Regions from separate parts of the Rahnella sp. JUb53 genome, predicted to be linked through region 3. Evidence: predicted binding sites of a transcription regulator. Region 3 holds the regulator's gene; each other region holds the start of a gene.
The links. Region 3 encodes CRP, which controls carbon source genes, mostly activating them, when cyclic AMP is high. Its sites were predicted from a motif close to ATGTGANNNNNNTCACAT; they were not measured.
Positions count from the first base shown of each region.

Region 1: a site for CRP is predicted at 1,885-1,902, ahead of EC840_RS07445 (glycoside-pentoside-hexuronide (GPH):cation symporter). Genes of this name have one in related genera too.
Region 2: a site for CRP is predicted at 1,518-1,535, ahead of EC840_RS11660 (DeoR family transcriptional regulator). Genes of this name have one in related genera too.
Region 4: a site for CRP is predicted at 1,468-1,485, ahead of idnO (gluconate 5-dehydrogenase). Genes of this name have one in related genera too.

Region 1 is NZ_SLYT01000002.1:619,147-622,902, reverse strand. Features, by position in the region: gene EC840_RS07450 (glycoside hydrolase family 31 protein) at 1-378, opposite strand, end outside; gene EC840_RS07445 (glycoside-pentoside-hexuronide (GPH):cation symporter) at 375-1,754, opposite strand; gene EC840_RS07440 (peptide MFS transporter) at 1,997-3,550, opposite strand.
Region 2 is NZ_SLYT01000004.1:241,019-244,774, forward strand. Features, by position in the region: gene tsgA (MFS transporter TsgA) at 1-1,182, shown strand, start outside; gene EC840_RS11660 (DeoR family transcriptional regulator) at 1,258-1,491, opposite strand; gene moeA (molybdopterin molybdotransferase MoeA) at 1,734-2,978, shown strand; gene moeB (molybdopterin-synthase adenylyltransferase MoeB) at 2,981-3,742, shown strand.
Region 3 is NZ_SLYT01000011.1:20,954-24,709, reverse strand. Features, by position in the region: gene EC840_RS21070 (YccS/YhfK family putative transporter) at 1-1,241, opposite strand, end outside; gene crp (cAMP-activated global transcriptional regulator CRP) at 1,303-1,935, opposite strand; gene EC840_RS21060 (OsmC family protein) at 2,298-2,705, shown strand; gene EC840_RS21055 (LysR substrate-binding domain-containing protein) at 2,707-3,618, opposite strand.
Region 4 is NZ_SLYT01000004.1:378,363-382,118, reverse strand. Features, by position in the region: gene EC840_RS12280 (MFS transporter) at 1-79, opposite strand, end outside; gene EC840_RS12275 (LacI family DNA-binding transcriptional regulator) at 413-1,396, opposite strand; gene idnO (gluconate 5-dehydrogenase) at 1,602-2,366, shown strand; gene EC840_RS12265 (SDR family oxidoreductase) at 2,375-3,118, shown strand; gene EC840_RS12260 (leucine-rich repeat domain-containing protein) at 3,335-3,756, shown strand, end outside.

The sequences.
Region 1 (3,756 bases), on a different contig from region 3:
GAATTCGCGCGCATCCATCTTCAGCGCGCTGATGTATTTGTCCTGACTTTTCTCCGTCGCGCCGATACCGACCGTAGAACGCTGACGCCAGAACTCCTCGAGGATCAGCTCCCCGCGCTGGTTATAAAACGCCAGCTGCCCTTTGATATTGACCGTCGCCGTTATGTTGCCGTTGCGGATGCTCAGCGTTTCCATGCCACGGCTGATGTCAGTTTGCGGCTGTTCGGTTTGCGGCAGCAGCGCCCAAAGATGTTCATTCAGTTCAGGCCGGCAGGTAGCGCGAACGCGCAGGCTGTTTTCACCCCAGGGTTCAATCACCAGCGTTTGCTGATCGAAATGCCAGAGGATACGGTTTTTTTCGGCGATTAATTCGCTCATGCGGACTCCTGTGTATGCAAGGTGGCCTGAGGGACAGGCTCGTGTTCCCGTGAAATTTTGGACTGATTAATCTGTTTCATGGTCGCGTCGTTAAGCTTGTACCAGCGCATCGACAGCGCGCTGAACATCGACAACACGCCCGGCACCAGTGAGAACAGCGCGATAATTGACAGCATCGCGGCGGTATTTTGTTGCGCGGCGTGCGGCACATAACCGCTCATGCCGAGTGTCCAGCCGACCACCGCCCCGCTCACCGCCATCCCCATTTTGAGGATCGCCAGCAAGGTCGAGAACACGGTACCGTCCATGCGTTTGCCCTGTTTGTATTCGCCGTAATCCACCACGTCGGACATCATCACCCACATCAGCGTAGTCGTGACCTGATAGAACGTGGACACCAGCAACGTCATGCCGACCAGCAGGGAAATCCACGCCGGAACGAAGAATATCGCCATGCTCAGCAAGCCGGTCAGAATGGCGCACAGCGTAAACGCCGCCAGTTTGCTGCGGTTGCGGGTCAGCGGTTTGACCAGCAAACTGCCGAGACTTTTACCGATAATGTGCGCCGCCAGCAGCCACATAAAGTAGCTGCCATTGCCAAGATAATAAGTGACGTAATACATCATCGCGCCAAGGCGGACGACGCCGAATGAGATGTTGAAGAAGATCAGCGCCGCGACCACACGCCACTGATCGTTACGCACTAAATCGCGCAAATCAGAGAGGAAATTCTCGTGCGTTGGCGGTGCGCTGATACGTTCTTTGGTGTTGAGAAAACACAGCAGGAACATCACCACGGCAATCGACGCCATGATGGCCATCGCGCCGAAATAGCCGTCGAGCTTATTACCGCCACCGATCATTTCTGCCAGCGGCATCATCAGGAAAGTGGACATCGCGCCGCCGAGCGTGGCGAGGAAAAACCGGTAAGATTGCAGAGAAATACGCTGGGTGTTATCCGGCGTAATAATCGCCCCCATCGAGCAGTAAGGAATGTTGATGGCGGTATACATCAGCATCATCACGCAATACGTGACGCTGGCATAAACCATTTTGCCGCCCAAAGACAGCGATTCCGGCACCGCGTAAACCAGTAAACAACTGGCACCAAACGGCAGCGCAAGCCACAGAATATAAGGACGGAACTTACCAAAACGGGTTTGCGTGCGGTCGGCGATTAACCCCATTGCAGGGTCAACAATCGCATCCGCCACGCGGGCGACCAGAAACATTGTCCCGACGAAAACCGCCGGTAATCCCACGACATCGGTGTAATAAAACGTCAAAAATATAATCACGTTATCCAGGCCAATATGGCTCGCCATATCTCCCAGACCGTAGCTGATTTTTTCTTTTACGGATAACTTCGCCGTCATTTTTCGTCCTGCCTTTTGTAGGGTTAAACACAAAAAAGTCAGTCCGTCCGTGGTCCGAGGACTTGTTATAGAATGGTTAAAAGGCAGTCACAATTGCGAGATGTTATAAATTTCTTATGTTTTTTGATTAATGTGATACCGGTAACATGGATATGATCAAAAAAAATGAGGCAGTCCGAAGACCACCTCATTTCTGTTTACTGCACCGACCGGTTACGGGTCGATAATCACATCATTTCCCGTCAGGCGTGAGTGACAGGTTTCTGTTCTGAACTGGCCTGTGCGTTTTCCAGCATTCTACGTACCGGAATAATCAGCACGAACAATACGGCAGCACAGATAAGCAACGCGATGGAACAACGCGCAAAGAGATCAGGCAGCATATCCAGCTGATCGGCTTTCACGTGACCGCCGATCAGACCCGCCGCCAGGTTACCCAGCGCACTGGCACAGAACCACAGCCCCATCATCTGACCGCGCATTCTCTCCGGTGCCAGCAATGTCATGGTCGCCAGACCGATCGGGCTCAGACACAGCTCGCCGAGCGTCAGCATCAGAATACTGCCCACCAGCCAGAACGGTGAAACGCCTGCGCCGCCGCTGTTCAGCACGTTTTGCGCCGCCAGCATCATCAGGCCAAAGCCTGCCGCTGCGCACAAAATACCGATAATGAACTTGGTGATGCTGCTCGGACGGATGTTTTTACGTGCCATCATCGGCCACGCCCAGCTAAATACCGGTGCCAGCAGGATGATAAACAACGCATTGACAGACTGGAACCAGACCGCCGGGATTTCAAAATCGCCGATCATGCGGTTGGTGTAGTCATTCGCAAACAGGTTGAACGAGGTCGGTTTTTGCTCGAACGCAGACCAGAAGAACGCGGCGGAAACCAGCAGGATAAAGCAGACCAGCAGTCTGGCGCGCTCTTTGCGGTTAAGCCCGGCGAACAGGAACAGGTAGATAAAGTACAGGGCGACGGATGCCGCAATCACGTACACCAGCACGCTGGCGACAGCGACCGGATTGATGACAATCACGCCCTGCGCAATCAGCGTTACAACGACAGCCACGCCGACGGCCAGCGCCAGTAACCAGGCACCGACGCCGTTTTTCTTCGCGACAGGATTGTTCCAGGTGGAATCCAGACCGACTTCGCTGTCATAGCGTTTCATTGCCGGTACGGCATAAACGCGGAAGATAATCAGCGCCACCAGCATACCGATACCACCGATACCAAAGCCCCAGTGCCAGCCATGCGATTTTATCAGCCAGCCGGAAATCAGCGGTGCGATAAACGACCCCATGTTGATGCCCATATAGAACAGCGAGAAACCGCCGTCACGGCGTGCGTCGCCCTTCTTATACAGCGTGCCGACCATGACCGAGATACAGGTCTTGAACAGGCCGGAACCCAGCACGATAAACATCAGGCCGATGAAGAACAGGTTGTCGCCCATAAACGCCGACAAGGCAATCGCCAGGTGACCCAGCGCAATCAGGATCGAGCCGTACCAGACTGCACGTTGTTGCCCAAGCCAGTTATCTGCCAGCCATCCGCCCGGCAGCGCCGCGAGATACATACAGCCCGCAAAGATACCGACGATGGCCGATGCGTTTTCACGCGCCAGTCCCATGCCGCCGTCATACACCGTCGCTGCCATGAACAGGATCAGTAAGGGACGGATACCGTAAAACGAGAACCGCTCCCACATTTCTGTGAAGAACAGAGAACCCAGCGGATAAGGATGACCGAAGAACGTCCGGCTCTCGTTTTTGTGATCAGAGGAATGCATAAACTCTCCAAAAGGTGTGTCGTAGTGTTTGTAAAATCTCAATGCCTGGCGGTTATCATTTCGCCGCTCTTTAACATTCAGACATTATTATTTGCCATTCGAAACTAGTTTTGTCTGGCGAGAACTGCAGAACTTTTAGAGGAAAAGTCGACAACTGTCTACCTTTACAGAGTTTATGTTGGCAAAAATGTGGGACTATTCAGGAG
Region 2 (3,756 bases), on a different contig from region 3:
AACCGCCGCCGGATTAATGTGATCTCATGGCTAAGTTACTTTTTTACAGGGGGCCTCGTCTCCACTCTGGGTATTGTTATCGGGCCAGTCGCGACGGCTTTTAATAAAGATCCGGCCTTTATCGGCCTCATGTTCTCACTGATGAACATCGGTTTATTCCTGCCGATTATGATCAGTGGCATCCTGATGCGTAAGTTCGATCTGGGCAAGCAGCTGATCACCGGGTCAATTGTCACCATCCTGACCTGTATCGCGCTGTTCGTGATGCCGTCGATTACCCTGTTCGGCATCGGCGTTTTCCTGATTGGTGCGACAGCTGGCCTGATGATGTCGATTGGCAGCTATCTGGTTGTGCGTATTAATGACGACCCGAAAAAGCGTTCCGCCAACTTAATCTTCACCGACTTCTTCTTTGCGCTTTCCGGCATGACGTTGTCTCTGGTGCTCGGTTTCCTGTTCAAGCATGGCGCGAGCTGGCTGGCGATGTACGGCATCATGGGTACGCTGAGCGTGCTGATGATCCTGCTGTGTGTGGGTCAGAAATTCCCGACCGTTGCGCAGCCGGAAAAAGTGGCGAAAAGCGAGCGGGAAGCGAAAGAGCCGTGGGGCTTCGCGGCGTACGTGCTATGTTTTGCCCTGTTCGCCTTCGTCTTCAGCGAGCTGGTTTTCACCCTGTGGATGCCAAGCTGGTTGCATGAGCATTTCGGTCTGGACACTGACAAAGCGGCGATCTACATCACCACTTACTGGATGGTGAAAGCGATTGGCCTGTTCCTGAACCAGTTCACCGTGCGTTTTGTGAAACTGCGTACCTTCCTGTTTGCGTCGGCCATCGTCGGGTTAATCAGCCTGTTTGTGGTGACACACAACGAAAACACCACGCTGGTGATGATTGCCGTTGGCCTGTTCGGCTTCTGTAACTCCGGTATGTTCTCCGGCCTGATGAGCTACGGCAGCCTGCAGGTGAAAAACTCACCTCCAACGCTGACCTCTGCGCTGCTGACGACGGCTTCAGTCGGTACGCTGATTTTCGCTTCCTTCTCATCATTCATTTACCGCGAATACGGCCTGTTCTGGGCACTGAATATTGCGACCGTATCTTACGTTCTGCTGGTGCTGGCGGTGATCATCGCCGGTGTGCGCAGTAAAGCGGAAAAAATCCACCGCGAAATGGCGGCATAACATTTACTACGCATAAATTCATGCATAAAAAAGGGAAGGCTTAAAAGCCTTCCCTTTTCTTATTTAGCTGCGCCTTTAAAGCTGCGGGCAACGCTGCAAACTGTTTAGCCAGGATGTTTCTGGCTGAGCGGCCAGACGACGCGCGCGTCCATGGCGGCGTAAAATCAATCCCTTGTCCTGCATTTCACTCAAATCACGTCGGATCGTTTCAAGACTCACATCCAGCGATTGTGCCAGTTCGCTAACCTGTAACACTTCATGTTGTTCTACCAACTGAAGGATGGCCTGATGGCGATTTTTTTTAAGCACCGGTTATTCCTGTGTATATGACAGATATGTGACACAAATCACAAATAACGGTAACTATGATAACCGCGTTACATCCGTAATTTTGGGATCGATCTCAATTTTTCAGAAATCCCCACGAAGTTTTTACGCCTTCAGCGGTTTTTGGTTCGTCCCGATTCTCTGTCATACTATGCTCATGCCCCATTTTCCCGTCCGTCGCCGGTGAGTACGCCCGCGTCGCCGGACTGAATCACTAAGGAATTTTGATGGAATTCAACACTGCAGGTTTGATCTCACTTCAGGAAGCGCTGGATAAAATGCGCGCTTACGTTCCGAAAAAAACAGCGCAGGATGCCGAATCGTTGCCACTGGCAACCGCCGCTGGCCGTATTACTGCGGCGCCGGTGCTTTCCCCGATTTTTGTCCCGCCTTTTGATAACTCCGCGATGGACGGTTATGCCCTGCGCATTGAAGATCTGCACGAGGGCGCTGTCCTCCCGGTGGCGGGAAAAGCCTTTGCCGGCGCGCCTTTTCATGGCGAATGGCCTGCCGGAACCTGTATCCGCATCATGACCGGTGCGCCGGTTCCGGCCGGTGCCGACACAGTGATCATGCAGGAACAGGCAGAAGTTTCAGACGCGGGAATACGTTTCACAGCAACGGCGCAAAAAGGCCAGAATATCCGCCTGATGGGTGACGACATTAAGCAAGGCGACAGCGTTTTGCCTGCGGGCGTGCGTCTGGGGGCGGCCGAATTACCGCTGCTGGCGTCCCTTGGCGTGACTGAAGTACAGGTCTGGAAGCCGCTGAAAGTCGCCGTATTTTCCACCGGTGATGAGCTGCAACCTGTCGGTACGCCTCTGCAGGAAGGCCAGATTTATGACACGAACCGGTTTGCCGTGCGGCTGATGCTCGAGCAACTCGGCTGTACGGTGCTGGATTTAGGCATTATCCGCGACGATCCGCAGGCATTGCGTAAAGCGTTTGAAGAAGCCAATGAATTTGTCGATTTGGTGATTTCCAGCGGCGGTGTTTCCGTCGGTGAGGCCGATTACACCAAACAGATGCTGGATGAACTGGGCGAAATTGGTTTCTGGAAACTGGCCATGAAACCGGGCAAACCGTTTGCTTTCGGAAAACTGAAAGACAGCTGGTTCTGCGGACTGCCGGGGAATCCGGTGTCGGCTGCACTGACGTTTTATCAGCTGGTTCAGCCATTTATCGCTCAGCTTTCCGGTCACAGTGCCTGGCAGTTCCCGCCACGCCTGAAAGCGAAAGCCGTAACGCCACTGAAAAAATCGCCCGGCCGCCTCGATTTCCAGCGCGGTATTTTCAGCACCAATGCAGAAGGTCAGCTGGAAGTGCGCACTACCGGCCATCAGGGATCGCACGTCTTCAGCTCCTTCAGCCAGGCTAACTGTTTTATCGTGCTTGAGCGTGAACGCGACAATGTTACGGCTGGTGAAATCGTTGAAGTCGAGCCTTTTAACGCGCTGCTGCGGAGCTGAACATGGCGACTCTGCCGGAACTGACGGACGCTGAAGCCCTGCGCTATAACCGCCAGATAGTACTGAAAGGGTTTGATTTTGATGCGCAGGAACAGCTGAAAGCCAGCCACGCGCTGATTGTCGGGCTGGGAGGTTTAGGCTGCGCCGCCGCGCAATATCTGGCGGCGGCAGGCACCGGTACGTTAACGCTGCTGGATTTCGATACGGTATCGCTCTCAAACCTGCAACGCCAGACGCTGCACACTGACGCGCGGATCGGGATGCCGAAAGTCGACTCCGCCGCCATAGCGCTGGCGGCAATCAATCCGCACATCCGCTTAAATCAGGTAAATGCTCAGGCGGATGACGATTTATTACGCGAACTGATCGCCGCCTGCGACGTGGTGGTGGATTGCACCGACAATGTCACGACGCGTAATCAGCTGAACAGTGAATGTTTCGCGCAGAAAAAACCGCTGGTCTCCGGCGCCGCCATCCGTATGGAAGGTCAGCTCAGCGTATTTACCTACCAGCCGCAGGAACCCTGCTACCGCTGCCTGAGCCGGTTATTCGGTGAAAATGCGCTGACCTGCGTGGAAGCTGGCGTCATGGCCCCGCTGGTCGGCACCATCGGCAGCTTGCAGGCGATGGAAACCATCAAACTGCTGACAAAATTTGGCGAAACCCCGCGCGGAAAACTGCTGATGTTCGACGCCATGACGTTGCAGTTTCGCGAAATGAAACTGATGAAAGATCCGCATTGTGAAGTGTGTGGTGATTGTTGAATCAGTAAATTCAG
Region 3 (3,756 bases):
ATACGCACGCGTGTGGCGTTATAACCGTTCTGGCTGACCAGCATGATGGTCAGCAAAATCCAGTAAGGCTTGGGCAGATTAAAGAACAGGCCCAGGCTGCTGCCAATCGCCAGAATGATCCCCAGACGGGCGGCATTGCGCAGGGCGACAGATTTGAAGGAAAGATAGCTTTTCAGCGCAGGCCAGAAGGGTAAACGCGGCTGAGTGTTCATCAGGTCACGTTTGTACAACGGGCGCTGTGTCCGCAGCAGGCGCGCAATGCGGCTGAAGTGGTAGTAGCAAAACTGGCCGACCGGGTTCTCAGGATTGCGCGCGGCGATTTTCTCCAGCGCGGCCAGCTCGTTGGCCATCGTAAACCGCGCGGATAAACGGTGATAAAGAATGTCGTCGGCGATGACCCGCAGGCGGGCGGAAATCACCTGCGCATTACGGCGGATAACCGCTTCGGCGTGGCTTTCTTCCACCAGCTTCTGCACTTCTTCCGGCTGATGCAGGCTCACCGTGATGTGCTCCTGCAAATCAAGCGCGACCTGAAAACGTTGAAACAGTCTTTTATGGTGATGATGATGGCCGTGTTGCGGCAGCATGTGCAGTTGCTGATAGAGCAGGGCAATCAGGTCGATGACCTGCTGCTGTCGCGTCAGCAACGGGGGTAACGCGGTTTCAGGATCGGTGTGTTGCGTCAGCAGGCTGTATTTAGCTTCGAAGTAATCCGCGAGTTGCAGATAGAGCTGACTGAGCGTTTCGCGCATCGGCTGTTCTTCCGAAATACGAAACCACGCCCAGTTAAACAATCCGTACCAGGCCGTGCCGGCGGCGAAAAGCACCGGTGCCTGCCACATCGGACGCAAGCCAACCATGCTCAGCGTGAAGATGGTCGCGACCAGTGCACCGGGCAACAGACGTGCATGCAGCGGGCTGATTTCACCGGTCACGCCTAACAGCAAGGCCAGCGACAGCATGATGAGCGGCAGGGGAATGTGCCAGTTTTCCAGCATGACTTGCAGCAGAATACTGCTCACGGCAAACAGTGTTCCGCCAATTATCAGGCGTTTGAAAAAGCGTTTATGCGGAGTATCGAGGCCCGCGACGTTGCAGCAGGCAGGACAAAGAGAGAACAGCAGCCCCATTTGCAGATTGCCGAACAACCAGCAGATACCAACGGGCAGGCACAACACCAGCGTCTGGCGCAGCGCGTAGTTAACTTCCGGATGGTAAAACAGTCTTCGCCATAGCGTCATGGATAAAGCTTAGCCCATAAAAAAGGCGCGACAGTGTTCTGCCGCGCCGATTTTTAAGGGATTAACGTGTGCCGTAAACGACAATCGTTTTACCGTGTGCCGAGATCAGACTTTGATCTTCAAGCATTTTGAGAATACGTCCGACTGTTTCACGTGAACAACCGACGATTTGGCCGATTTCCTGACGGGTGATCTTGATTTGCATCCCGTCCGGATGGGTCATCGCATCAGGCTGTTTAGCCAGATTAAGGAGAGTTTGAGCGATACGCCCTGTTACGTCGAGGAAGGCCAGGTTGCCGACTTTCTCTGACGTCACTTGCAGACGGTTTGCCATCTGCGCGGAAAGACGCATCAGAATATCCGGGTTAACCTGAATCAGCTGGCGGAATTTTTTATAAGAAATTTCAGCCACTTCACAGGCAGTTTTTGCACGAACCCACGCACTACGTTCCTGACCTTCTTCGAAGAGTCCCAGCTCGCCGATGAAGTCACCTTGGTTAAGGTAGGACAGTATCATTTCTTTGCCTTCTTCATCCTTGATAAGGACAGCAACTGACCCTTTCACGATGTAGTAAAGCGTTTCGGCTTTTTCACCCTGGTGAATCAGCGTACTTTTAGAAGGATACTTATGTATATGACAGTGAGACAGGAACCATTCAAGAGTCGGGTCTGTTTGTGGCTTGCCGAGAACCATTTGCTATTATCCTCTGTTGTTATCGCTGCCCAAAATCACAGGGCTCAGAGTTCCCTGTACGGCACTTCATAAAAAAAGCGCCCTTTCAGCATATAACTCCCCAGAAATGCTGCAAGCGGGTGTCGGGGTGAAACAGCCTGATTATTGCCGTTATCACCGTGGGTTCTGTTCTTAAACCGCGAAAACCGTCACCGCAATTCACTGGAAAGTATGTTTCGGCTTTGTTTGTAGCACAGGTTTGCAATGCTGTCTTCTGTTGTCTCGCTTCAGCATGATGGCGATCGGGTTACGTTGCCAGATTTTAGGTGAAAGGGTACTCTGGGAGCGGAATTCGACGAGTTTATTCACCGGGAGAATAGTTCATGCACGCACGCGTAAAATGGGTAGAAGGGCTGACGTTTTTAGGCGAGTCAGCGTCAGGCCACCAGATTTCTATGGATGGTAATGCGGGCGATAAAGCACCCAGCCCGATGGAAATGCTGCTGATGTCCGCAGGCGGTTGCAGCGCGATTGATGTGGTGTCTATTTTGCAAAAAGGCCGTAATGACGTGCGTGATTGTGAAGTCAAGCTGACCTCACAACGCCGCGAAGAAGCGCCGCGCCTGTTCACGCACATCAATCTGCATTTTATCGTCACCGGTAAAGATCTCACCGATAAGATTGTCGAACGTGCCGTTAGCCTGTCTGCGGAAAAGTACTGCTCTGTGTCCCTGATGCTCGGCAAAGCGGCGACCATCACGCACAGCTTTGAAGTGATCAGCGTCGAATAAGTTACGACCAGTCATAGGCGTGGCACTGGCTGCGCAATAAATCCAAAAATCGCCGCGCGGCAAACGTCAGCGGCGATTTTTGCGAGTAAAGCACACAGTATTCTGCCTGCGGCAGGGTATCGATATTGAGCACACTCAGCCTGTCCTGCAATCCGAACGGCGCTTTCATCGCGCGCGCCACAATGGTCAGATAATCAGACTGCAACACCATATTTAGCCCGCACACCACCGAATCTGTATGCACCGGCATTTCCGCTGCCGGCTGATGAAATCCTCCCATCGATACCCTGATTTGCTGGTAATACCCCATATCCGTTTCGGGCAACAGCCAGCGCGCATCCTGTAATTCCTCCAGAGTTGTGGAGCCTGCCAGCGGATGTCCACGCCGGGCGATAACGCAGAAAGGTGCGCTGAACAGTGGCTCACGTACCAGATCTTCCAGCGGAAATCCCGGCCCGGCGGTACCGACCGCGAAATCCAGTTTCCCTTCGCGCAGTGCAGGTAATAACGTGGAAAGTTGCCCTTCTTTGATCAGCAGTTTGGACTGCGGAAACTGCGTCTTAAATTCTCCTGCCAATCCGGGAAAAACCGTCAGCGCCAGCAGCGATGAAAATCCAATGGCGACGGAGCCCTGCGAATATTGTTCGATCTGGCGAATTTCATCGGCGGCGCGCTCAAGCTCTTCGAGGATAAATTGCATACGCTGTGCAAATGCCCGCCCCGTTTCGGTCAGCGTCATCCCCTGATTGCCACGCACGATCAGCTGCGTATCGAGCGTTTGTTCCAGTTCACGCAATGTTCTGCTGACCGCCGGTTGTGACTGATTCAACGCCCGCGCCGCGCCGCGAATACTGCCGCTGCGGATAACCTGCTGGAAAACCTTCAGTTGCTGCAATTTCGGCAAATAGCGCATCACGATCCCTATCAGTAAAAAGCATCACCCGCCCAAAAATTGCATCTTATGGTCACGCTGTAAAGCTGATAGCGTCAGGATCGCGAAAAATAATATGTTGTTATTCAGTTGATTACGTGATGCATGTCGCATTTTACG
Region 4 (3,756 bases), on a different contig from region 3:
CCATGAAGGAAATAATGCAGGCGATAAGTATTGGTGTAATAACACGTAACCAGCGGGCCTTAGGAATCTTATTATCCATTCTGTGATCCTCGGTGATGCTCGTCATACTTCAGGTTGCAGATGCGTTGGCTGCGCCCGCCAAGCCCGGTCACTTACTTGTGTAAGCTCCCGGGGATTAACGGCCTTGCCGCCTTCCCGCAACCCGAATTATTTAGAGCATGTTCAATGCGACGTTTAATTTACTAATTACTATTTCGTCTTTCGGCGATGACTTAATAAAAGCATTTTGAGGAAAGTATTTCGTGACAGGCGTCACGTTGAATTATGTTAAGAAAAGGTGTTACCACATACGTGATCCTGCACCGGAGTTCGCGTGCAGGATTGAGGGGCGAAATGGAGGCTGAAAGAAGAATTAAATCGTGCCGCCGAGGGAAATTCGGTAGTGCAGATCCACGCGTTCGATTGTCGGCAACTTTCTGATTTTTTTAAGCAAAATCTCAGCCACCACTTTACCCATCTCAAAGCGCGGCGTGATCACGCTCGCCAGTAATGGTGTGGTCGCCAGCCCGATATCTAATCCATGGAAGCCCGAAATCGCCATGTCCTGCGGAACGCGGATGCCTAATTTGATACATTCCTGTAACACGCCGACCGCAATATCGTCATTGGTACATAAAATCGCGTTAGTTTGCGGATATAACTGACGCGCCATGGCTAACATTCCGGCGCCGATAGACACCGATGAAACTTTATTGGGCGTGATATGTACCGGCGTCAGACCCCGTTCAGTCATGGCGCGGCTGTAACCCTGATAACGTTTCTGGTCACGGGCATCCGACATCGAACCGAAATACACCACATGCTCTTTGCCGCTGGCGAGGAGGGTATTCGCCATATCGTAACCGGCCTGCTGATTATCAAAACCGACCGCAATGCGCCCGTGCGTGTCATCGAGATCCATCACCTGTGCGACAGGAATTTCAGAAGCATTCAGGTACTTATCGGCTTTCAGCGTATGCACGGAATCGGTCAGGATCAGCCCTGCCAGCTGATAACCCAGCAGATTGACGATATGTTCTTCTTCGCGTTCTTTGCTGTAATCGTAATTGACCACCAGCGTCTGAAAGCCCTGTGCGGAAGTGACCGACTCAATGCCAGCCAGCAAATCGGAGAAAATCTGGTTGTTGAACGAGGGCACTAAGATGCCGATACGCGGCGCTTTGGCCGGTCCGCGGGCTTCTTCCAGCGGATATCCCACTTCTTCCATCACCTTCGTAATGCGTTCGCGGGTTTCAGGAGACACCTTTTCCGGCGTGCGCAGAAAACGGCTGACCGTCATCTTTGTGACGTCCGCCAGTTGGGCGATGTCCTGTAATGTCACGCGCTGATTTCTCATGCGGAATTTTCCTGATTGGGCCTGCAAAGATACCTTGTTATTGAAACAGAAAGCGCCGGAAATTGTTATCAAAATGATGAGGATCACACCGGGAGTAACAGGGTTTTTTAACATTCCGTGAGGTGATCTGCATCACAGTTTGGCGCGGGGTAAACCGGTGTAGTGAAGCTAACTTTTCAAATCTGCATTCAATAAGGCCAACGTCATGACAAATCTCTTTTCACTGGATAATAAAAAGATTCTGATTACCGGCTCGACGCGCGGTCTGGGTTTCCTGCTGGCGAAAGGGCTGGCGCAGCATGGCGCAGAAATTATCGTCAACGGCACACAACCGGAGTCGACACAAAAAGCCGCTGAAGCCCTGCGTGCTGAAGGCTTTATCGCCCATGCCGTTTCTTTTGATGTCACCAGCAGTCAGGCGGTGAATCAGGCGATCGATCATATCGAAAGCACCATCGGGCCGATTGATGTGCTGGTAAATAACGCCGGTATTCAGCGTCGCCATAAATTCACTGAGTTTCCGGAAAAAGACTGGGACGACGTGATTGCCGTGAATCAGAAATCTGTATTCCTGGTTTCTCAGGCGGTAGCGCGATACATGATCCAGCGCGAGCGCGGCAAAATCATCAATATCGGTTCGATGCAAAGTGAGCTGGGTCGCGACACCATCACGCCATACGCCGCTTCAAAGGGTGCGGTAAAAATGCTGACCCGCGGCATGTGTGTCGAGCTGGCGCGCTACAATATTCAGGTCAACGGCATCGCGCCGGGCTATTTCAAAACGGATATGACACAGGCCCTGGTGGATAACAAAGAGTTCTCAGAATGGTTGTGCAAACGCACTCCGGCTGCACGCTGGGGCAATCCGGAAGAGCTGGTCGGCGGCGCGGTTTATCTGTCGTCTAAGGCCTCAGATTTTGTAAATGGTCATCTTTTATTCATCGATGGCGGCATGTTAGCTGCGGTCTAGGAGGCCCAATGAACAAAATCGCATTAATCACTGGCGGGGGCAGCGGTATTGGCCTGAGCGCCGCCAAAGCGCTGGAAGCGACTGGATTTACCGTGATCCTGGCCGGACGAAACAAAGAAAAGCTGGAGCAGGCTGTCGCGCTGTTTGCGCCGGGACAGGCGGTGGCGCGCCAGCTGGATGTGACCAGCCCGCAATCGGTCGCCGCGCTGTTCCAGGATATTCAGGAAACCTTCGGGCGTCTGGATTTACTGTTCAATAACGCCGGTAATAACGTAAAGGATGTTCCAATCGAAGAACTGCCGGTGGAAGACTGGCTGTCGGTGATCAATACCAATCTGACCGGCGCATTTTTATGTACGCAGGCGGCGGTGAAACTGATGAAACAGCAATCGCCGCAGGGCGGACGCATCATCAATAACGGCTCGATTTCAGCACAGTCGCCGCGCCCGAATTCCGCACCCTACACCGCCAGCAAACACGCCATTACCGGGCTGACCAAGTCCACGGCGCTGGACGGGCGAGCGTTTAATATTGCCTGCGGGCAAATTGATATCGGTAATGCGGCCACAGATATGGGCAATAAGGCGCTGGCGGGCAGAATGCAAGCCGACGGACATATTGCCGAAGAACCGGTGATCCCGGTGGAACGCGTCGGCGAGGCGGTGGCGTTTATGGCCGGTTTACCGCTGGATACCAACGTGCTGACCATGACCGTCATGGCGAGCGCCATGCCGCTGGTGGGACGCGGTTAAATGCACTGAGCTGGAAATAATGGTGGTATATCTATTTCCAGCCAGTTATACATTCATATAAAGCATTAACTTTTTTTAATGGTGTATTTAATTTTTCCAAAAAGGAAGATTATAAAACACATGATCTACTAATTTAATTAGCTAATTTCAAAACTTAATATTAATGATATGGTGAGTTTGAAATTAACCTAGCAAGCTAATATGGAGATGTAGATTATGGATTTCAAAAAGAATAATTTCCCCGCTTTACTCCTTATGTTGACGAGCACACTGTTTACCTCTGTAAGTTTTGCAACTCAGATCGTCAATGTTCCCGATAATAAATTTCATAAATGTCTGAATGGCCATCTTAAGCAGTCTGACTATCCTCTTGCACCAATCACAGATACGCAACTAGCCAGTCTGACCGGTTTAATATCTTGTGCGGAAACCGGGACTGCAGATATTACCGGTGCGGAATATTTAATAAATATCGATAATCTGAATCTTGAATATAATAAACTGACTGCTGTTGATCCCCTGGCCGGACTTACACAACTGACAAAACTTTCTGTGGGTGGTAACCACATTGCCAGCGGCGCATCGCTTAAGGGGTTGATCAATCTTAAAGATTTGGATATGAACAATAACGATATGTA